3 regions of the Streptomyces sp. NPDC002104 genome follow, and region 3 is predicted to be linked to each of the others. Evidence: riboswitches for the same ligand, from Rfam matches in the RefSeq annotation. Region 3 holds a riboswitch; each other region holds the start of a gene.
What was found. A riboswitch is a leader RNA that binds a small molecule or an ion and turns the genes downstream of it on or off. The one in region 3 is predicted to bind cobalamin.
Positions count from the first base shown of each region.

Region 1: linked by a shared signal. The riboswitch ahead of ACWCP2_RS21945 (ribonucleoside-diphosphate reductase subunit alpha) and the one ahead of ACWCP2_RS22990 (energy-coupling factor ABC transporter permease) in region 3 are both predicted to bind cobalamin.
Region 2: linked by a shared signal. The riboswitch ahead of metE (5-methyltetrahydropteroyltriglutamate--homocysteine S-methyltransferase) and the one ahead of ACWCP2_RS22990 (energy-coupling factor ABC transporter permease) in region 3 are both predicted to bind cobalamin.

Region 1 is NZ_JBSFDF010000026.1:18,266-25,444, forward strand. It holds gene ACWCP2_RS21940 (ribonucleotide-diphosphate reductase subunit beta) at 1-246, opposite strand, end outside; gene ACWCP2_RS21945 (ribonucleoside-diphosphate reductase subunit alpha) at 246-2,636, opposite strand; cobalamin riboswitch at 2,796-2,924, opposite strand; gene ACWCP2_RS21950 (GNAT family N-acetyltransferase) at 2,991-3,488, opposite strand; gene ACWCP2_RS21955 (YbdD/YjiX family protein) at 3,579-3,776, opposite strand; gene ACWCP2_RS21960 (carbon starvation CstA family protein) at 3,776-5,938, opposite strand; gene ACWCP2_RS21965 (GntR family transcriptional regulator) at 6,137-6,901, opposite strand.
Region 2 is NZ_JBSFDF010000001.1:148,975-156,153, forward strand. It holds gene ACWCP2_RS00675 (FxLYD domain-containing protein) at 288-785, opposite strand; gene ACWCP2_RS00680 (hypothetical protein) at 782-1,213, opposite strand; gene ACWCP2_RS00685 (SulP family inorganic anion transporter) at 1,262-2,992, opposite strand; gene ACWCP2_RS00690 (DUF1269 domain-containing protein) at 3,144-3,635, opposite strand; cobalamin riboswitch at 3,856-4,078, shown strand; gene metE (5-methyltetrahydropteroyltriglutamate--homocysteine S-methyltransferase) at 4,251-6,572, shown strand; gene ACWCP2_RS00700 (nucleobase:cation symporter-2 family protein) at 6,687-7,179, opposite strand, start outside.
Region 3 is NZ_JBSFDF010000028.1:23,946-31,124, reverse strand. It holds gene ACWCP2_RS23000 (AMIN-like domain-containing (lipo)protein) at 106-630, shown strand; gene ACWCP2_RS22995 (flavodoxin family protein) at 663-1,394, opposite strand; cobalamin riboswitch at 1,646-1,839, shown strand; gene ACWCP2_RS22990 (energy-coupling factor ABC transporter permease) at 1,869-2,564, shown strand; gene ACWCP2_RS22985 (energy-coupling factor ABC transporter substrate-binding protein) at 2,573-2,932, shown strand; gene cbiQ (cobalt ECF transporter T component CbiQ) at 2,936-3,685, shown strand; gene ACWCP2_RS22975 (energy-coupling factor ABC transporter ATP-binding protein) at 3,691-4,521, shown strand; gene ACWCP2_RS22970 (PadR family transcriptional regulator) at 4,531-5,109, shown strand; gene ACWCP2_RS22965 (EF-hand domain-containing protein) at 5,152-5,364, opposite strand; gene ACWCP2_RS22960 (tRNA-dependent cyclodipeptide synthase) at 5,619-6,419, shown strand; gene ACWCP2_RS22955 (cytochrome P450) at 6,400-7,179, shown strand, end outside.

The DNA of each region.
Region 1 (7,179 bases), on a different contig from region 3:
CAGGTTGTTCGAGACGATCGAGTCGCCCGTCGCGAAGAACGCGACCAGCCGGCCGATCATGTGCTGCTCGGAGGGCGTCAGCTTCGCGAGGTCCGCGACGTCCGAGTGGAGGTCGACCTCCTCGACGGTCCAGGTGTTCTTGATCGCGTCCCGGTAGCGCTCGTAGAAGTCCGGGTAGCGCATGGGGCGGAGCGTGAGCTCGAAGCCCGGGTCCAGGAGGTTCTTGGTGGTGTCGGTGGAGCTCATTACTGGCAGGCCTCGCAGGACTCGGGGTTCTCAAGGGAGCAGGCCAGCGCGTCGGCGTCGACGGCCTGCGGGAGCGGGGTGGCGGCGGCCGGGACGGCGGTGCCGGACGCGGCGCGGGCGATCTTCGTCGCCGGGCGCGAGCGCAGGTAGTACGTGGTCTTCAGCCCCTGCTTCCAGGCGTACGCGTACATCGAGCTGAGCTTGCCGATGGTGGGCGTCTCCAGGAACAGGTTCAGCGACTGCGACTGGTCCAGGAACGGGGTGCGCGCCGCCGCCATGTCGATCAGGCCGCGCTGCGGGATCTCCCACGCCGTGCGGTACAGGTCGCGCACCTCCGCCGGGATCCAGCCGAAGCCCTGGACCGAGCCGGAGGACTCGCGCAGCGCCTCGCGGGTCTGGGCGTCCCAGACGCCGAGCCGCTTGAGCTCCTGCACCAGGTAGCCGTTGACCTGGAGGAACTCACCGCTCAGCGTCTCGCGCTTGAAGAGGTTGGAGACCTGCGGCTCGATGCACTCGTACACGCCCGCGATGGAGGCGATGGTCGCCGTCGGGGCGATGGCCAGGAGGAGCGAGTTGCGCATCCCGGACGTCGCGACGCGGGCGCGCAGCGCGTCCCAGCGCTCCGGCCAGTTCAGCTCGACTGCGTAGTGATCGGGGTGCAGGACGCCGCGGGCCGTGCGGGTCTGCTCCCACGCGGGGAGCGGGCCGCTGCGCTCGGCCAGGTCGCAGGAGGCCTCGTACGCCGCGAGCATGATGCGCTCGGAGAGCTTCGTGGACAGGGCCTTCGCCTCGGGGGAGTCGAAGGGCAGCTTCAGCTGGAAGAAGACGTCCTGGAGGCCCATCGCGCCCAGGCCCACCGGACGCCAGCGGGCGTTGGAGCGGCCGGCCTGCTCGGTCGGGTAGAAGTTGATGTCCACGACGCGGTCCAGGAAGGTGACCGCGGTGCGGACGGTCTCGTCCAGGCGCTCCCAGTCGATGTCCCCGGACTCGGCGAGGACGAAGGCGCCGAGGTTGACCGAGCCGAGGTTGCAGACGGCCGTCTCGCCGTCGTTGGTGACCTCGATGATCTCGGTGCACAGGTTCGAGGAGTGGACGACGGTGCCCGGCTCGGCGGTCTGGTTCGCCGTGCGGTTCGAGGCGTCCTTGAAGGTCATCCAGCCCTGGCCGGTCTGCGCGAGGGTGCGCATCATCCGGCCGTACAGGTCGCGGGCGGGCATGGTCTTGCGGGCCAGGCCCGACTCCTCGGCCTTGCGGTACGCGGCGTCGAACGCGTCGCCCCACAGGTCGACCAGCTCGGGGACGTCGGCGGGGGAGAACAGCGACCAGTCGGCGTCGGCGTTCACGCGGCGCATGAACTCGTCCGGCACCCAGTGCGCGAGGTTCAGGTTGTGCGTGCGGCGCTGGTCCTCGCCGGTGTTGTCGCGGAGCTCCAGGAACTCCTCGATGTCCGCGTGCCAGGTCTCCAGGTAGACCGCGGCGGCGCCCTTGCGGCGGCCGCCCTGGTTCACGGCGGCGACGGAGGCGTCCAGCGTCTTCAGGAACGGCACGATGCCGTTGGAGTGGCCGTTGGTGCCGCGGATCAGCGAACCGCGGGCGCGGATGCGGGAGTACGACAGGCCGATGCCGCCGGCGTGCTTGGACAGGCGCGCGACCTGGTGGTAGCGGTCGTAGATCGAGTCCAGCTCGTCCAGCGGGGAATCCAGCAGGTAGCAGGAGGACATCTGCGGGTGCCGGGTGCCGGAGTTGAAGAGGGTGGGGGAGGAGGGCAGGTAGTCGAGGCGGCTCATCAGCCGGTAGAGCGAGGCCACTTCCTCGACGGCCTGGACCGTCTCGTTCTCCGCGAGGCCGCAGGCCACCCGCAGCATGAAGTACTGCGGGGTCTCGATGACCTGGCGGGTGATCGGGTGGCGCAGCAGGTAACGGCTGTGCAGGGTGCGCAGGCCGAAGAAGCCGAAGCGGTCGTCGGCGCCCTCGGCGAGCGCGTGCGCGACCAGCGCGTCGAGCCGGCTCGCGTGCAGGCGGACGAAGTCGGCGGTGCGGTCGGCGATCAGGCCCTCGCGGTGGCCGACCTCGACGGACTCGGAGAAGGAACCGGAACCCTGGCCGGCGGCCTCGTCGCGGACGGCCAGCGTCAGCAGGCGGGCGGCGAGGCGGGAGTACGCCGGGTCCTCGGAGATCAGCCCGGCGGCCGCCTCGGTGGCGAGCGTACGGAGCTCCGCCTCGTCGGCGGCGGCGCTGCGGCCGCGCAGCGCGGCGGCGGCGACCCGGCCGGGGTCGGTGTCGGGCAGGTCGGCGGTCAGCTCGGTGAGCGTGCGCAGGAGCGCGGCCCCCGGACCCTCGTGGGCGGACGGGTCGGACTCGGCGCGCGGTGCGGAAGGCGCGATGGTCACGGGGGGAGCTCTCCCTCGCTCGGCTCCGGGAACACCTTTGGTGCGGGGCGCGAGGGGGCGCACGTGGGGAGCGCGTGCCTGGCAGGGCTGTGCGCATGCGCCACGTGGCGTCCACCGGCCCAACCGCGAGGCCCGGACGTGTCTGCACCCGGTTCGGTCGAGCCGGGCGCACTGTCGACAGGTCCTCGGACTTGCGGATGCACCGAGCGAGTCGGTGCATTTCATACCGTTGCGGGACAGTTCCGGATTCCCACCGGATTCCCCTGCGACGACAGCGAGCATGAGCATACATGTGGGGGCCGGTCCTTGCGTGAGCCCCCACATGTTGTGTCGCTCCCCGAGCCGGGTGCGTGACTACAGCTCCAGGCGGTAGGTGAGCAGGGGCAGGCCCGGAACCGGGTACCAGTCCCGCTCCGGCGTCCGTACGAAGCCCAGCCGGTCGTAGATCCGGTGCGCCCCGAGCATCTTCTCCGTGGTCGACAGCACCAGGTGGCCCACGCCCTCCAGCTCCCGGGCGCGGCTCACGCAGGCCCGTACGAGGGCCTCGCCCGCGCCGCGGCCGCGGGCCGCCGGGGAGACGGCCAGCATCCGGAACTCCGCCTCGCCGGGGCCCGCGATGTCGCACAGCGGGCTGCCGGGAGGGGCGAAGGTCACACCGCCGAGCAGCGTGCCCTCGTACTCCGCGACGAGCACTTCGCCGTCGGGGGCCCGGCCGGCGACATCGCGCAGCCTGCTCAGGTAGGGGTCGTCCGCGGAGAAGTGCAGCAGTCCGTCGTCGAGGTAGGCCCGTGCGGTGATCTCGCCGAGCTCTTCGTATTCGGCGGCCGCCGCCGTCCTGATGATGATGTCCATGGCATCGAGTGTGCGACAGGGAAAGGGAAGGGGCCGCCGCGTTCCGTCGGGTGGACGGTGGACGCGGCGGCCCCTGCGGGACCCGCCCGTTCAGCAGCAGCGGAACCCTTCGCGCGGGTCGCCCTCACGGGCGTCCGTGCGGGCCCGTTCGAAGGCCCGGCGGGACGGGACCGGCGCGTCCGGGTCGTGCGTACGGGCGTGCGCGACGTAGCGGTCGTAGGCGGCCTCGCCCGAGAACTCCCGTACGAAGTACCGGGCCCGGCCCAGTACGTGGCGCAGGCGGGTCATCACGCCGGCTCGCGTACGGGGTCCTTCGCGAGGCCCCCGCCCGAATCGAGCCCGGCGGCCGCGAGCTCGGCCCGCTCCTCGGCGGTGGGGATGAGCCCGGCCGGGGCGACGAGCTTGGACTCGGTCCACGGGACCTCGGCCAGGGTGACCGACTCGGGCTTGCGGATGGCCCCCAGGCAGGTCCGGGCCGCGTCCACGAGCACGATGACGATCAGCAGGGCGAAGAACACCGACAGCACGCCGTCCACCGTGGCGTTGGTGACCACGGTGTGCATCTCGTCCATGGTCTTGGCGGGCTTGAGGATCTTGCCCGCGTCGATCCCGTCCTGGTAGACGTCCCGCTGGGCGAAGAAGCCGATCTTCGGGTTGTCCGAGAAGATCTTCTGGTAGCTGGCGGTGAGCGTGACGGCCAGGTCCCAGGCCAGCGGAACGCCCGTCACCCAGGCCCACTTGAGCCGGCCCGACTTGATCAGCAGGGTGGTGCAGACGGCCAGGGCGACCGCCGCGAGCAGCTGGTTCGCGATGCCGAACAGCGGGAAGAGCTGGTTGATGCCGCCCAGCGGGTCCTTGACGCCGACCCACAGGAAGTAGCCCCAGCCGCCGACGACGATCGCGCTGGCGAACCAGACGCCGGGCTTCCAGCTGACGTCCTTGAAGGACTTGTGCACGTTGCCGAGGGTGTCCTGGAGCATGAAGCGGCCCACGCGGGTACCGGCGTCCACGGTCGTCAGGATGAACAGGGCCTCGAACATGATCGCGAAGTGGTACCAGAACGCCTTCATCGAGGAGCCGCCGACCACGGCCGAGAAGATCTCCGACATTCCGAGTGCGAAGGTCGGTGCGCCACCGGTACGGGACAGCAGGCTGGTCTCCTCCACGTCCTTCGCGGCCTGGGCGAGGGCGTCGGGGGAGATGGCGAAGCCGAAGTTCGTGACGGCCTGCGAGGCCGTCTCGACGGTGGCGCCGACGACCCCGCCGGGGGAGTTGATGGCGAAGTACAGGCCGGGGTCGATGATGCAGGCCGCGATGATCGCCATGATGGCGACGAAGGACTCGGTCAGCATCGCGCCGTAGCCGATGACCCGGACCTGGGTCTCCTTCTGGATCATCTTGGGGGTGGTGCCCGAGGAGACCAGGGAGTGGAAGCCGGACAGGGCTCCGCAGGCGATGGTGATGAAGACGAACGGGAACATCGAGCCGGCGAAGACCGGGCCGTCGCCGCGCGAGGCGAACTCGGTGACCGCGGGCATCTTCAGCGTCGGCATGGCGATGACCACGCCCACGGCCAGCAGCCCGATGGTTCCGACCTTCATGAAGGTGGAGAGGTAGTCGCGCGGGGCGAGCAGCATCCACACCGGCAGGACGGACGCCACGAAGCCGTAGGCGATCATCCAGAGGACCAGCGTCTCCTTCTCCAGGGTGAAGAAGTCCGCCAGCGAGGACTCGGCGACCCAGCCGCCCGCGACGATGGCGAGCAGCAGGAGCGCGACGCCGACGACGGAGACCTCGGTGACCTTGCCCGGGCGCAGGACGCGCAGGTAGAAGCCCATGAAGAGGGCGATCGGGATGGTCATGCCGATGGAGAAGACGCCCCACGGCGAGTGCGCCAGGGCGTTGACGATGACCAGGGCCAGCACGGCCAGCAGGATGATCATGATGGCGAAGACACCGATCAGCGCGGCGGCGCCGCCGACCGGGCCGATCTCGTCCCGGGCCATCTGGCCGAGCGAACGGCCGTTGCGCCGGGTGGAGAAGAAGAGCGTGACCATGTCCTGGACGGCGCCCGCGAAGATCACGCCCACGACGATCCAGATGGTGCCGGGCAGGTAGCCCATCTGCGAGGCGAGTACGGGACCCACGAGCGGTCCGGCGCCGGCGATGGCGGCGAAGTGGTGGCCGAAAAGCACCCGTCGGTCGGTCGGGTGGAAGTCGACACCGTTGTCAAGGCGTTCGGCGGGGGTGGCGCGGGTCTTGTCCACCTTCAGTACGCGGTTCGCGATGAAGCGCGCGTAGAAGCGGTAGCCGATCGCGTACGAGCCCAGCGCGGCGGCGAGCAGCCAGGCGGCCGAGATCTCCTCGCCGCGCGAGAGGGCCAGCACGCCCCAGCCGATGGCCCCCACGAGCCCGACCAGCACCCATGCGGCCACGGCCTTGGGGGACATGCCCCCTGATGGAGAAGGCGAGTCCGGCGTGGTGCCCGGACTCGCCGCGTCCCGTACAGACCGATTCGCTTCCGGTCCTGGTTCCGTCATGATCCTCGTCCCCTCGTTGATCATCTGCGCGAGCGCAGGGAATCTACGGGGGACCGCCCGCTGGACGTAAGCCCCCGTCCGTATAGCGGAACGAGAGTCAACTACGAATCAGACGGCGGGACGCTGGAGTCGGGCGACGAACTTGTAACGATCGCCGCGGTACACGGAACGCACCCACTCGACGGGCTCGCCGTCGGCGTCCAGCGAATGGCGGGAAAGCATCAGCATGGGCAGGCCGACGTCGGTGCCGAGCAGCCCCGCCTCCCGGGGAGTGGCCAGGGAGGTCTCGATGGTCTCCTCCGCTTCGGCGAGGCGCACGTCGTACACCTCGGCGAGGGCGGTGTAGAGGGAGGTGTACTTGACCAGCGAACGGCGCAGCGCGGGGAAGCGCTTGGCCGACAGGTGCGTGGTCTCGATGGCCATCGGCTCCCCGCTGGCCAGGCGGAGCCGCTCGATGCGCAGGACCCGGCCGCCGGTGGCGATCTTGAGGAGACCGGCGAGGGTGTCGTCGGCGGTCACGTAGCCGATGTCCAGGAGCTGGGAGGTCGGCTCCAGTCCCTGGGCCCTCATGTCCTCGGTGTACGAGGAGAGTTGGAGCGGCTGGGAGACCTTCGGCTTGGCGACGAAGGTTCCCTTGCCCTGGATCCGTTCCAGCCGGCCCTCGACGACGAGCTCCTGGAGCGCCTGTCGCACCGTGGTGCGCGAGGTGTCGAACTCGGCCGCGAGCGTGCGCTCGGGCGGCACCGGTGTGCCAGGTGGAAGGGTTTCGGTCATATCGAGCAAGTGGCGCTTGAGCCGGTAGTACTTGGGAACGCGTGCCGTGCGGGTGGCCGCCCCGCTGTCCGGCTCCGTGATCGCCCCTTCGGTGGCCATCGCCGCCCGCCTTCCCGACTCCAGTTTCGTTGCCGTCACCGGCTCCTCCGATATGTGCGGTCACATCGTGACACGGGAGGGAGGGCGGGCCTCCTCCCTCCCCCAGGTGTCGGTCCGATAACGGACCGAGCACCCGCTCATTAGACCCTTGACACCCCTAAAGGTCTAGGCCAAGCTCCAGCTACTGGTCTACACCAATATGGATCGGATCCCGGCCCCACGGGCAGTACTTGGTGCTTTTTGAGTCACCGCGGCGGGCAAGGGAAGTTGCAGGCAGC
Region 2 (7,179 bases), on a different contig from region 3:
AGTGGACTCGGACTGTGATCCATGGGGCGATCGCCTCCTCTCGGCAGGGCGCAGGTCATACGCGGTCGCGGCCATCGGCCATCGGATGGGCGAGCGCGGTGCACTCACGGGCGGCGACACCTCAACGCTAACAGCAGCTCACGGGCACAATCCGGGCCCTTGGTCCCACCGGCAGGGCCGAAGGTCCCGGACGGCACCGGCCGTGCGGCCGCCCCGCACGGCGAAGGGCCCCGCCCCGCACGGTGAAACTCCGTGCGGTACGGGGCCGGGGCGGCCGACGGCCGGGGTCAGTACCGGAGCGCGGTGCCGACGGTGGCGCGCACCTCGCCCGAGAGCTTGCGGGTGCTGCGCGCCGTCGCGTCCTTGGACTGCCCGGCGGGCACGTCGGAGACGGTGACGACCACCGTGTCCAGCGCATTGCCGGAGGCGTCCTTGTAGTCGACCTGGACGGCGAAGGACTTCGTCGATCCGTCGGTGTTGCGGGCCGTGACGGTGACGGCCGACCGTCCGTCGCCGTCGGCGGTGACCGCGCCGAGCGTCACCGCGTCCTGGGCGTCGACGCCGTCCTTGACCTCGGCCAGCTTCTTCTTCGCGGCCGCTGTGGCCGAGTCGACGGCATCGGCGGCCTGCGACTGGGCCGAGGCCGCGGCGGAGGCCGCCTTGGACACTCCGGCCGACACGTCGCCGTCCGAGTCGGAGCAGCCGGCCGTCGTGGCGAGGACCGCCGCCGCGAGCAGGGCGACGCAGGCGCCGCGGACGGCCTTCTGGTGGTGTGCGGGGGTCACGGGCACGTGACACCGGCCGAGGCCGCGACGAGGGTCTCGTCGAACTTCTGGATCTGGGGCTTGAGCTGGGTCAGGGCCTGGGATCCGGTGGTGTCGCCCGGCAGGTTCCCGAAGCCGGACTTGAGGTCGCCGACGGCGGAGCCCACCGCCGACTTCTTCGCGGAATCCAGGTCCTTGAGGGAGGAGTTGACCTTGTCCCAGTCCGTCTGGACCGCGTCGACGGCGTCCTTGATCTGGTCCTTCGTCGCGGAGGCCGGGTCCAGCGCGGCCAGCTTGGCCTGGTCGGCCTTCAGGGTGGACAGACCGGTGCAGAGCTCCGAGGCGGCCTGGGTCGCCTGCGCCTTGGGGCTCGGGTCGTCCGAGGAGCAGGACGTGAGGAACAGGGCCGCGGCCGCACCCAGGGCCGCGGCGATCGGGAGACGCTTCATGGAAATCCTTCCCATTTCGGAACTTCTGGATAAAACCTGACACACAAACTAATGAGCTGCATCCGGGGGGAGTTCGGACCTCGGAACCCCGGCCCCGGCGGCCGCCACCGCCGCGTCCACGGTGGGGTGGACCTCGCGCACGCCCAGGCGGGCGCCGAGCGGATGGCGGGCCAGCTCGGCGGCGGCCGGTGAGCGCAGCCGGGCCAGGTGCAGGGCGACGCCCTGCCCGTCGAGTTCCTCGCGGAGCTCCTCGAGGGTGTCCAGGACGGGAACTCCGAGCTGGAAGCAGGCGGTCAGGTCCAGGACCACGGCCCGGGGCGCCGCCGGGGCGGTCCGCATACGCTCCAGCACGGCCAGCCGTACCCGGTTGACGTTGCCGAAGAACAGGCTGCCGTCGGGGCGCAGGACCAGTACGGCGGGGTCGGTGGCGGCGTCCTCGTGCCCGGTGGTGTCGCCGTACAGCCGGGTCCCGGGCAGCCGGCCGAGGACGGCGACGTCGCGCCGGCCGGCGGCGCCGATGAACAGGGCGAGGGAGAGGGCGACGGCGAGCAGCAGTCCGGGCAGCAGGTCGAAGAGGAGCACGCCGAACAGCGAGGTGAGCGCGACCCACAGGCTGCGCCGGTCCAGGCGGAGGTAGCGGCGCAGCTCGTCGACCCGCAGGAAGCCGCGTACGGCGAAGATGACGATGGCGCCGAGGACCGGCTCGGGCAGGTCCGTGAACAGCGGGGTGAGGAAGGCGCCGGTCAGCAGGATCAGCCCGGCCGCGATCAGGGAGACCATCGGGGTCCGGCCGCCCGCTCCGGCCGCGGCCGCGCTGCGCGAGGCGCTGCCGGAGACGACGAACCCGCGGAACAGCCCGACGGCGATGTTGCTGAGGCCGATGGCCGCCATCTCCCGGTTGGCGTCCACCTCCTGGCCGTGTTCCCGGGCGAAGCGGCTGGCGATGCTGAAGGCCTCGGCGAAGACCACGAGGGCCACGCCCAGGGCGCCCCCGGACAGGGCGATCCAGTCGGCGGCCGGGATCCCCGGCAGGTGGGGGACCGGCACGGCCGGGGGGATGTGCCCGACGGTGTCGACGCCGTGGTCTTCGAGGTCGAGGGCGGCCGACAGCAGGAGGGCCGCCACCAGGACGATCAGGGAGGCGGGCAGGCGGGGCGCGAGGCGTTCCAGCACGAACAGCAGGGCCAGCGCGCCCGCCCCGACGGCCAGAGTGGCCAGGGACCAGTGCGGGGCCCCCGACAGGACGGTCCACAGCCGCTCGAAGAAGGTGCCGTCACCGCCCGGCACCCCGACGAGCTTCGCGGCCTGCCGGACGACGATCGTCAGGGCCATGCCGAACAGGAAGCCCACCAGGGCCGGTTCGGCGAGGAAGCTGGTGAGGAACCCGAGCCGGGCCAGCCCCGCCGCCAGCAGCACCGCGCCGACGATCACCGCGAGGGCGGCCGACAGCCCGACGGCGTCCTGCGGGGCGGGACCGACCGCCGAGACGGTGGCGGCCGAGAGGACCGCGGCGGCCGAGGTGGCCCCGATGAGCAGGAAGTTGGAGCGGCCCAGCAGCGCGTACACGAGGAGGGCGACCGGGGCCGCGTAGAAGGCGTTCTGCGGCGGGACCCCGGCGATCTGCGCGTAGGCGACGCACTCGGGCACGATCAGCGCCCACGCGGTGAGGGCGCCCAGCGTGTCGCCCCGCAGCCATCTGCCGCGGTAGCGGCGCAGCCAGGGGGCGAAGGAGCCCGCCCCGTCCTTGTCGTGCGGTCCTGCTGTCCGCGGAACGCTCACCGCTCGGGCCCCTTCCTCAGATCCTCGGGTCGGTGGACATCCCGCAACGGGGCGGGGTCACCGCCGCGGCCCGGGACCGGGGAGGAGTCCCCGGTCCCGGGCCACGGCGTCACGGCGTCACGGCGTCGTCAGGGCCCCCGGCGGCGCCAGCTCAGGCGGCGAAGACCTCGCGGAGCTGCTGCTCCTGCGTGCCGGAGAGGTTGGAGCGGATCAGCTGGGCCTGCCCGCCGGGGAAGGCGCCGCGGACCCGCTCGACCACGGCGTCGGAGGAGAGCAGGAACAGCGCCGAGGTCCCGGGCTTCACTTCGGACTTCACCGTGTCGATGAACTGGTCGTCGATGCCGACGTCGGAGAGCGATCCGCCGATGGCCCCGGCCGCGGCGCCCACGGCGGCGCCGAGCAGCGGCACGAAGAACAGGAGCCCGAAGAGCATTCCCCAGAAGGTGCCGGAGAGCGCGCCCGCTCCCGTGAGGCTGTTCAGCTGCTGGGTCTTCGGCTTCTCGGCCCCGTCGCGCCAGGTGACGACCGCCGCGTCGTGCACCTGTATCAGCTGTTCCTTCTGCAGGGCGAGCAGGGCGGACTCCGCCTGCTGCGCTCCCTCGGGTGTGGGGAACTTCCAGACGGTGAGAGTGGTGGATGCCACGTAACGCTCCAGTTCATGGACGGTGTTACCGGCGTCCAGTACAACCCAGAATCCGACAATTCACCATAATTAGAATTAAGCTAACTTTCTGTTATCTGTCGGGCCGTCAGTGTGATTCGCCCGTTCGGCGGTGCCCGGCCCGCCGGTCTCGCGCCCATCCGTGTCCCACGTCACCGTCCGGCATGCGGGAAGTCGTGTTCATTCCCCGGGCGGTCGGCCTAGTGTGGGCCCCGCAGCTGGTTCGCCCCCGTCCGCCAGGCGGGAGGCGTCGTAAGAGGGAACCCGGTGGGAATCCGGGACTGCCCCGCAGCGGTGAGTGGGAACGACCGCCGTCATACGCACTGGGACCGGAACCGGTCCTGGGAAGCGACGGCCAGTAGGTGGGGGCCCTTGTGGTCCGCGCGCCCGCGAGTCCGAAGACCTGCCCGTTGCCCGTGCGCGATCGACCGCGCACGGTTTCCCGGTGACCTCGTGGGCGGGTCGGCGTGCACCTCGGACGGACCCCTCCGTCGCGTACCCCGTCGTACGCGACCTCGCGGCCCGCCCGCTGCCGCACCCTTCGCGTCCGCGACCCGTCACCGGGTTCATGGAGACACGCTCGCGAAGGAGAGTTCCGTGACCACCGAGTCCGCAGCCGCGCCCGTAGGGGCCACCGTGTACGGCTACCCCCGCCAGGGACCCAACCGGGAACTGAAGAAGGCGACCGAGGGCTACTGGAAGGGCCGCGTCAGCGCCGAAGCCCTCCGCGAGACCGCCCGCGACCTGCGCCGGGCCAACTGGGCCCAGCTCGCCGAGGCCGGCATCACCGAGGTTCCGACCGGTGACTTCTCGTACTACGACCACGTCCTGGACACCACGGTCATGGTCGGCGCGATCCCCGGCCGCCACCGGTCCGCCGTCGAAGCGGACGCCCTGGACGGCTACTTCGCGATGGCCCGCGGGACGCAGGACGTGACCCCGCTGGAGATGACCAAGTGGTTCGACACCAACTACCACTACCTGGTCCCCGAACTCGGACCCGACACCGTCTTCACCGCCGAACCGGCCAAGCAGGTCGCGGAGCTGAAGGAGGCCCTGGCCCTCGGGCACACCGCCCGCCCGGTCCTCGTCGGCCCGGTGACCTACCTCCTCCTCGCCAAGCCCGCGCCCGGCGTGGCGGCCGGCTTCGATCCGCTCGCCCTCCTCGACCGGCTGCTGCCCGTCTACGCCCAGGTCCTCGCCGCCCTGCGCGCCGCGGGAGCCTCGTGGGTCCAGCTCGACGAGCCCGCCCTGGTCCAGGACCGCACCCCGGCCGAACTGAACGCGGCCGCCCGCGCCTACCGCGAGCTCGGCGCGCTCACCGAGCGCCCCAAGCTGCTCGTCGCCTCCTACTTCGACCGGCTCGGCGACGCCCTGCCCGTCCTGGCGAAGGCGCCCGTGGAGGGCCTCGCCCTCGACTTCACCGGCCGGGCCGCCGCCAACCTCGACGACCTCGCCGCGGCCGGCGGCATCCCCGGCAAGCGGCTCGTCGCGGGCGTGGTGGGCGGCCGCAACATCTGGATCAACGATCACCGGAAGTCGCTGACCACCCTCGGCACCTTGCTCGGCCTCGCCGACCGGGTGGACGTGGCCGCCTCCTGCTCCCTGCTGCACGTCCCGCTCGACGCCGACGCCGAGCGGGACATCGATCCGCAGATCCGCCGCTGGCTCGCCTTCGCCCGCCAGAAGACCGCCGAGATCACCACGCTGGCCCGGGGTCTCGCCGCGGGCACCGACGCCATCGCGGCCGAACTCGCCGCGAACCGGGCCGACCTGGCCTCCCGCGCCGCCTCCCGGATCACCCACGACCCGGCGGTCCGCGCCCGTACCGCGGCGATCACCGACGCCGACGGCCACCGCGCCCAGCCCTACGCCGAACGGGCCGCCGCCCAGCGCACCCACCTGGGCCTGCCGCTGCTCCCCACCACCACCATCGGTTCCTTCCCGCAGACCACGGAACTGCGCACCGCCCGCGCCGACCTGCGCGCCGGACGCATCACCGAGGCGGCCTACGAGGACCGCATCCGGGCCGAGATCCGCGAGGTCGTCTCCTTCCAGGAGAAGACGGGCCTCGACGTGCTGGTACACGGAGAGCCCGAACGGGCCGACATGGTGCAGTACTTCGCCGAGCGGCTGACCGGCTACCTCGCGACCCAGCACGGCTGGGTCCAGTCGTACGGCACCCGCTACGTCCGCCCGCCGGTCCTCGCCGGGGACGTCTCCCGCCCCGATCCGATGACCGTCCGCTGGACCGCGTACGCCCAGGAGCAGACGGCCAAGCCGGTCAAGGGCATGCTCACCGGGCCCGTGACCATGCTCGCCTGGTCCTTCGTACGCGACGACCAGCCCCTCGACGAGACCGCGCGCCAGGTCGGACTCGCCCTGCGCGACGAGGTGAAGGACCTCGAAGCGGCCGGCACGTCCGTCATCCAGGTCGACGAGCCGGCCCTGCGCGAAACCCTGCCGCTGCGCGCCGCCGACCACGCCGGCTACCTGGCATGGGCCACCGAATCCTTCCGCCTCACCACCAGCGGCGTCCGACCGGACACCCAGATCCACACGCACATGTGCTACGCGGAGTTCGGGGACATCGTCGGGGCCATCGAGGACCTCGACGCCGACGTCATCAGCCTGGAGGCGGCCCGCTCGCACATGCAGGTCGCCGACGAGCTCGCCGGCGCGGGCTACCCCCGCGAGGTCGGCCCCGGAGTCTGGGACATCCACTCCCCGCGCATCCCCTCGGCCGGGGAAGCGGCGGCCCTGCTGCGCAAGGGACTTGGGGCGATCCCCGCCGAACGGCTCTGGGTCAACCCCGACTGCGGTCTGAAGACCCGGGGCTGGTCCGAGACGCGGGCCTCACTGGAGCACCTCGTCGAGGCGGCCCACCGGGTGCGCTCGGAGATCCCGCCGGGCGCCTGACCGCGCGGAAGGACGGCCGGCACACGGGGCATCCGTGTGCCGGCCGCCGGTACGCCTGTACGCCGGTGGCGTGGGCGCGGTGGGCCGGTGCGCCGGCCGGGGCCCTTCCCGGGGTCAGTGCACGGACGCGGTGGACGCGGGCTCCTTCTCCGGAATGTCGTCCTGACCGGCGCGGCCGATGTGGTTGAAGGCGAGGTTGAGCAGTACCGCGGCGACGCAGCCGGTGCTGATGCCAGAGTCGAGGATGATGCGCATGCTCTCCGGGAAGCCGTGGTAGAAGCCGTCGCTGGCCATGGGGATGACGCCGACTCCGAGGCTGATGGCCACGATGAGGACGTTGTCGCCGCGTTCGAGCCCGGCCTGGGCGAGGGTCTGGATGCCGCTGGCGGCCACGGTGCCGAACAGGGCGAGGCCGACGCCGCCGAGGACGGGCTGCGGCACCAGGGAGACGACCGACGCGAGGAACGGGCACAGGCCCAGGAGGATGAGGATGCCGCCGCTCGCGGCCACGACGTAGCGGCTGCGGACCTTGGTGATGGCGACCAGACCGACGTTCTGCGCGAAGGCGCTGGCGGCGAAGCCGTTGAAGAGCGGGCTCAGCGCGGTG
Region 3 (7,179 bases):
TCCGGCGAACCCGGTGAACCCGGTGAACCCGGTGCAACCGCCGCCGTGGCGGACGCGTCCTCACGGATGACACCGTTCCCCGTCTCTCGGAATCGAGGGGACGCCATGAACCGTCCACGCCGCCGGCAGGCCGTCGCAGTGGGGGCGGGCGCACTGCTCGCCGCCGCCCTGGCCTTCGCCGCACCGGCCTCCGCCGCGGCCACCACGGCCGCCTCCACCACCAAGGCCACCCAGACTCCGCTCGTCGTCAATGCCCGCTACGGCGGCCACTGCACGTACGACCGGGTGGTCGTCGACCTCCAGGGGTCCGTCCCCGGGGTCACCGTCACCCCCGTCCCGAAGCTGGTCTACGACGGGTCCGGCAAGCCCGTCCCGCTGGCCGGGACGTACTTCCTGGAGATCCGCCTGCACCCCGCCGCCGGACACGACGACGCGGGCCGCAACGTCTACCGCGGGCCCAAGCTCGTCACGATCGGCCTGCCCAAGCTGAAGGGCCTCGCCCTGACCGGCGACTACGAGGGGTACGTCACCCTCGGCGCCGCCTTCGACACCAAGCCCGCCTACAGCTCGTTCACGCTGCACGCCCCGGAGCGCTTCGTCCTGGACGTCGCGCACCCGAACGTCTGCTGAGCGCACACCCGCCGGCGGGAGACGGGGCCCGGCTACCGGTGCTCGGGGTTCGGGAAGTCGAAGCGGCAGCCCGCGTCCCACAGGGAGCGCTGGTTGCCGTGCGCCGGCATCCCGCCGGACCGCTTGAGCAGGGCCGCCAGGTGCATGAGGTTCCAGCTCATGAAGGCCGTGTTCCGGTTGGTGAAATCGTTCTCGGGACCGCCCGATCCGGGGTCCAGGTACGAGGGCCCGGGCCCGGCCTCGCCGATCCAGCCGGCGTCGGCCTGCGGGGGGATCGCGTAGCCGAGGTGCTGGAGGCTGTAGAGGACGTTCATGGCGCAGTGCTTGACCCCGTCCTCATTGCCCGTGATCAGCGCCCCGCCCACGCGCCCGTAGTAGGCGTACTGGCCCTGGTCGTTCAGGATCGAGGAGCAGGCGTAGAGCCGCTCGATGACCTGCTTCATCACCGAGCTGTTGTCCCCGAGCCAGATCGGGCCGCACAGCACGAGGATGTCGGCGTCCATGATCTGGCTGTAGAGCACCGGCCACTGATCGCTGTCCCAGCCGTGGTCGGTCATGTCGGGCCAGACACCGGTGGCGATGTCGTGGTCGACGGCCCGGATGAGCGAGGTCCGCGCCCCGGCCGCCTCCATCACCGCGCGGCTCTTGTCGATCAGGCCCTCGGTGTTGCTGGGCTCGGGCGATCGCTTGAGCGTGCAGTTGACGTACACGGCGGTGAGGTCGGAGTAGTCGAAGGCGGGCGCGGCATCGGATTCGGCGGTCACCGCACCAGCGTCGGCGCCACGGGGCGGGGCCGCCAGCGGACCGCACCCGTCCGGGCGCGCGGCCCCCGTACGGAACGGCGCGGAGCCGCGGATCGCCCGGCCACCCGCGGCGGCGGGCCCGCGGAACTCCCCCTCGGGTCCGCGCCCTTGGGCGTCACACCGGGCGACCGGCTACGGAGCGTCACGGCCAAGCGGAATCCGGAAGGCGGCCGGCGCGATTGGGGCGGGTTGTTACCGGTCCGTGCGGCCGACTAGGGTCAGCGGGCCTTGGTGTTCGGGAAACCGGTGGGAAACCGGTGCGGCCCTCGCCACTGTGATCGGGAAGTCCGGCTCCACTCCTGCGGGAAAGCCACTGGGCTGCGCGGGAGGTTCCGCGCTGCCCGGGAAGGCGGGGCATGGACGTCAACCCGTGAGCCAGGAGACCGGCCGGGGCGCGTTGTCCATCCACGAGGTGCTGGAGAGGTCTCCCTACTCATGCATATAGCCGAGGGGTTCCTGCCCCCTTTGCACGCGGTCGCCTGGGGCGCCGCGTCCGCTCCCTTCGTCGTCCACGGCGTCCGCGCGCTCACCCGCGAGGTGAAGGCCAACCCGGAGAGCACGCTGCTGCTCGGCGCGTCCGGGGCCTTCACCTTCGTCCTGTCCGCCCTGAAGATCCCTTCGGTGACCGGCAGTTGCTCGCACCCCACGGGCACCGGACTCGGGGCGATCCTGTTCCGGCCGCCGATCATGGCGGTGCTGGGCACGATCACCCTGCTGTTCCAGGCCCTGCTGCTGGCGCACGGCGGGCTCACCACCCTCGGCGCCAACGTCTTCTCGATGGCCATCGCCGGCCCGTGGGCGGGCTACGCCGTCTACCGGCTGCTGCGGAAGGCCGGAGCCCCGCTGATGGTGACCGTGTTCTTCGGCGCCTTCTTCGCCGACCTGGTCACCTACTGCGTCACCAGCGTGCAGCTCGCGCTGGCCTTCCCCGACCCGGCCTCCGGGTTCATCGGCTCGCTCGCGAAGTTCGGGGGGATCTTCGCGGTCACGCAGATCCCGCTGGCCGTGAGCGAGGGGCTGCTGACCGTCCTGGTGATGCGGCTGCTGATGGCGTCGAGCAAGTCGGACCTGGTCCGCCTCGGCGTCGCGAAGCTGACCGGCACCCGTACCGAAGAGAGGGCGGCGGCCTGATGAGCGGGATGCCGAAGAACACGAAGATGTCCAGGAACGCCAAGATCAACGCTCTGCTGCTGCTCCTGGTGGCGGCGCTGGCCGTGCTCCCGGTCGCCCTGGGGATGGGCGACCACAAGGAGGAGCCCTTCGCCGGCGCCGACGCGCAGGCCGAGACGGCGATCACCGAGCTGAAGCCGGACTACGAGCCCTGGTTCTCCCCCCTCTACGAGCCCCCCTCCGGCGAGATCGAGTCCGCGCTGTTCGCCCTGCAGGCGGCACTGGGCGCGGGCGTGCTCGCGTACTACTTCGGCGTCCGCAAGGGCCGCCGCCAGGGAGCGGCCGCCGCCGCTGCCGCCGCCTCCCCCACCACCGCCCCGGAGGCGTAGGCGGTGCTGCCGATCGACGTGGCCGCGCACAGCAGTCGCTGGCGGGGCCGGCACCCGCTGGAGAAGGCCGTGCTCGGGATCGGGCTGACGGTCACCGCCGTGTGCCTGCCGCCCTGGCCGGGCGGGCCGCTGGTGGCCGCCGCCACCCTCGCCGTGCTGCTCGGGCCGGCCGGGGTGGCCGGCCGGCAGCTCTGGCGGGCCTTCCGGATCCCGCTCGGCTTCTGCTTCACCGGGGCGGTGCCGCTGCTGTTCGCGGTCGGCGGCCCGTCGGGGCCGGTCTCCCTGGCCCCCGACGGCCCCCGGGCCGCCGCCGAACTGCTGCTGCGCACCTCGGCGGCCTCGCTCGGACTGCTGCTGTTCGCCTTCACCACCCCGGTCTCCGACGTACTGCCCCGGCTGGTGCGGGCCGGGGTGCCGGCCCCGGTGGTGGACGTGGCGCTGGTCATGTACCGGATCGGCTTCCTGCTGCTCGACTCCATGGCCCAGGTCCGCCGGGCCCAGGCGGCCCGCCTCGGGCACACCGGCCGGGCCGCGGTGTGGCGCTCCCTCGCGGGGCTCGCCGCCACCTCCTTCGTACGGGCCTTCGACCGCGCGGCCAAGCTCCAGTCGGGGCTGGCCGGGCGCGGCTACGACGGCGCGCTGCGGGTCCTCGTCCCGGAGGCGGCCCTGTCGTGGCGCTTCCTGACGGCCACCGCCGGCCTGCTGGCGGCCCTGATCACCCTGACCCTCACCCTGAAGGGGCTCTCCTCGTGAACCCGGTGACGACCCCCCTGGTGGAACTGACCGGCGCCGGCTACGCCTACGAGGACGGCCCCGCCGTCCTGACCGGCGTCGACTTCGCCATCGCGCCGGGCCGGGCGCTGGCCCTGCTGGGCCGCAACGGCAGCGGCAAGACCACCCTGATGCGGCTGCTGAGCGGCGGCCTGCGGCCCGGCGCGGGATCGCTGCGGCTGGACGGCACGCGGGTCTCGTACGACCGGGCCGGGCTGACCCGGCTGCGCACGTCCGTGCAGCTCGTGGTGCAGGATCCCGACGACCAGCTGTTCGCGGCCTCGGTCGAGCAGGACGTGTCCTTCGGCCCGATGAACCTGGGGCTCCCCGCCCCGGAGGTCCGCGCCCGCGTGGACGCGGCCCTCGCCGCCCTGGACATCACCCCGCTCCGGGACCGCCCCACCCACCTGCTCTCCTACGGCCAGCGCAAGCGCGCGGCGATCGCGGGGGCGGTGGCGATGGCGCCGCGGGTGCTGATCCTGGACGAGCCGACGGCCGGCCTGGACCCGGACGGCCAGGAGCGCCTCCTCGACGTCCTGGCGGGCCTGCGGTCGTCCGGCACCACGGTGGTCATGGCCACCCACGACGTGGACCTGGCGGTCCGCTGGGCCGACGACGCGGCGGTCCTGACCCCGCAGGGCATCCGCTTCGGCCCGGCCGAGCCCCTCCTCTCGGACCCGGCCCTGCTCACCTCGGCGGGCCTGCGCCCGGCCTGGTCCCCGGCGGTGGCCGCGCTGCTGCGGGCCCACGGCCTGCTGGCGGCGGACGCCCCGGGCCCCCGCGATCCGCAGGCCCTGGCCGCCTGGGGGCAAATCTAGGATGGCCGCATGTCGCTGCCGCACGCCATCCTCACCGCCCTGCTCGAGAAGCCCTCGTCGGGGCTGGAGCTGACCCGGCGGTTCGACAGGTCGATCGGGTACTTCTGGTCCGCGACGCACCAGCAGATCTACCGGGAGCTCGGCCGGCTGGAGGAGGGCGGGCTGATCCGGGCGCTGCCCAGCGAGGGGCCCGTACGCGGGCAGAAGAAGGAGTACGAGGTGCTGCCCGCCGGGAGCGGGGAGCTGGCGCGGTGGGTCGGGGAGCGTCAGGATCCCAAGCCGGTGCGCGATCCGCTGCTGCTGCGGATCCGGGCGGCCGCGGTCGTGGGGCCGCAGGGGCTGGCGGCCGAGCTGCGGCGGCATCTGGAGCTGCACCGGGCCCAGCTGGCCGTGTACGAGGGCATCGAGGAGAGGGACTTCCCGGTGGGCCGGGACTCCGGCGAGGACCGGCTGCGGCGTGTCGTGCTGCACGCGGGAACCGGGCTGGAGACGTTCTGGCTGCGCTGGCTGGAGGAGGCCCTCGCCGAGGTGGAAGGCATGGCCGGCGGGGTCCCCCGGGACGTGGCCGGCGGACAGCGGCAGACCTGACGCGCGCCCCGGCCCGGCGGGGGCCGGGGGCGTCGCGGGGGCTTACTTGTTCAGGGAGGCCCAGAACTCGTCGAAGCTCAGCAGGCCGTCGTCGTTCGCGTCCTTGGCGGCGATCACGGCCTCCGCGACCGGGCCGGTGACGAACGGGTCGCCCATCGCCGCCATCGCCGAACGGAACTCGTCGGCCGTCACGAAGCCGTCACCGTTCACGTCGAACTTGCCGAACGTCGTCCGTGCGCTCTCGATGTCCGCCACTGGGTCCACCCCTTCTTGGTGCTTGTTGACCGGCTCAGGGTAGCGGCACGCCCGCCCCCCTCACGCCCCGGGTCCCGTTCGAGCGGCAGATAGAAATTCAATTACTCTTCCGTAGTGCGGAAGTGATAATTCCAGCCAACAATTCAAGCCCCCACTTGTCACGCTCCGGGACCACGGCATAACGTAGCGACATTGCCGCCACACCGGGAGCGCAGGGCTCCCAGGGACAAGCGGCAACAAGGGCGATCACACAGGTGACGATCACAGCTGACGCATCATTCGAAGTTCTGCCCTTCACCCGCACGTGCCACCACATCTGGGAAGACGGCGACCATGTGCTCATCGGAGTGAGTCCTGGAAACAGCTACTTCAGCTCCGAGCGCATATCCGACCTCGCCCGATGGGCCACGACCCGCTTCGCGCAGGTCGACTTCGTCTACGCAGACCTCCACGTGGACAGGATGTTCGCCGCCTTCGGCTACACCCGGGAACACGCGGAGAAGCGTGCGACGAAGGAAATCAAGGCAGTCCGGCGAAGGATTCTCAAGGGTGTGGAGGAATCAGGACCTCCGCACGCGGAAATCCGAGTGAGGGCACTGTCGGAGTTCCAGACGAACCCCGTCTACCAACTTCTGCACCGACGCGTGCTCCATTTCCTGGAGACCGACGACGAATTTCGCAAGGGCTGCGAGGAAATGGCCCTGCACTTTGTCGGCTCCAAGTTGCCGGAAGGTGAATCGATCACCGACGCACAGTTGCAGGTGTGTTTCGATTACATGGCAGCCGAGCTGCCGTTCTTCATCGACACCCCGAGCATCCTCGACGTGCCGTCCTCGGTGGCGGCCTACCACGTCAAGATGCCGATGACCGACGTCCTCTTCGCCCGCGGTGGGGGACTGCGCGCGACGAGGAACCAGGCCTACGCCGTGGTCCGCCCGGAGGCGGCCGGCCGGCCACGGAGCGACCCGGACCACCCGGACGCGAACCCGAACCCGCACGCGAACACGCACACCGCACCAACCGAAGGGACCGTCGATGAGCGTCGAGCAGCTTGAGGGCACCGGCCGGACCGCCGAGCCCCTCATCGACTTCCCCCTCTCGCGGCGCGGTGACGTGCTCCCCGAGGAATGCACCTGGCTGCGCGAGAAGGCGCCCGTCGCGAAGGTCCGTACCCTCACCGGGGACCCGGCCTGGCTGGTGAGCAGCTACGCGCTGGCCAAGCAGGTGCTGGAGGACGAGCGCTTCAGCCTCAAGGACACGGCCAATGCCGGCGTCCCGCGCCAGTACGCGCTGACGATCCCGCCCGAGGTCGTCAACAACATGGGCAACATCAACAGCGCCGGACTGCGCAACGCGGTCATGAAGGCGCTCAACCCGCGCCAGAAGGGCCTGCAGGACTGGCTGCGGGCCAAGGCCGGCGAGCTCATCGACCAGCTCGTCGCCGAAGGCGGGCCCGCCGACCTGCGGGCCTGTTTCGCCGATCCCTTCTCGGCGGCCATGCACTGCCAGGTGCTGGGCGTGCCGTTCGAGGACTGGCGCCGGCTGATGTCGGGGCTGGACGTCGCGTTCATGACCGCGCGCGAGCCGTTCGCCGACTCCGCGCTCAACTGGTACAAGGACGTCGGCTACTTCGAGCAGCAGCTGAAGGCGCAGCTGGCGCTGCCCGCCGAGGAGCGTACGGGGCTCCTCGGCAGGTTCGCCGAGCTGAAGGAGGCGGACCCGGAGTCGGCGCACCTGACCGACGACATGTTCGCCACCGTCGCCGTCTCGCTCTTCGGGGCCGGCGCCGTCTCCACCTCCGCGTTCCTGACCCTG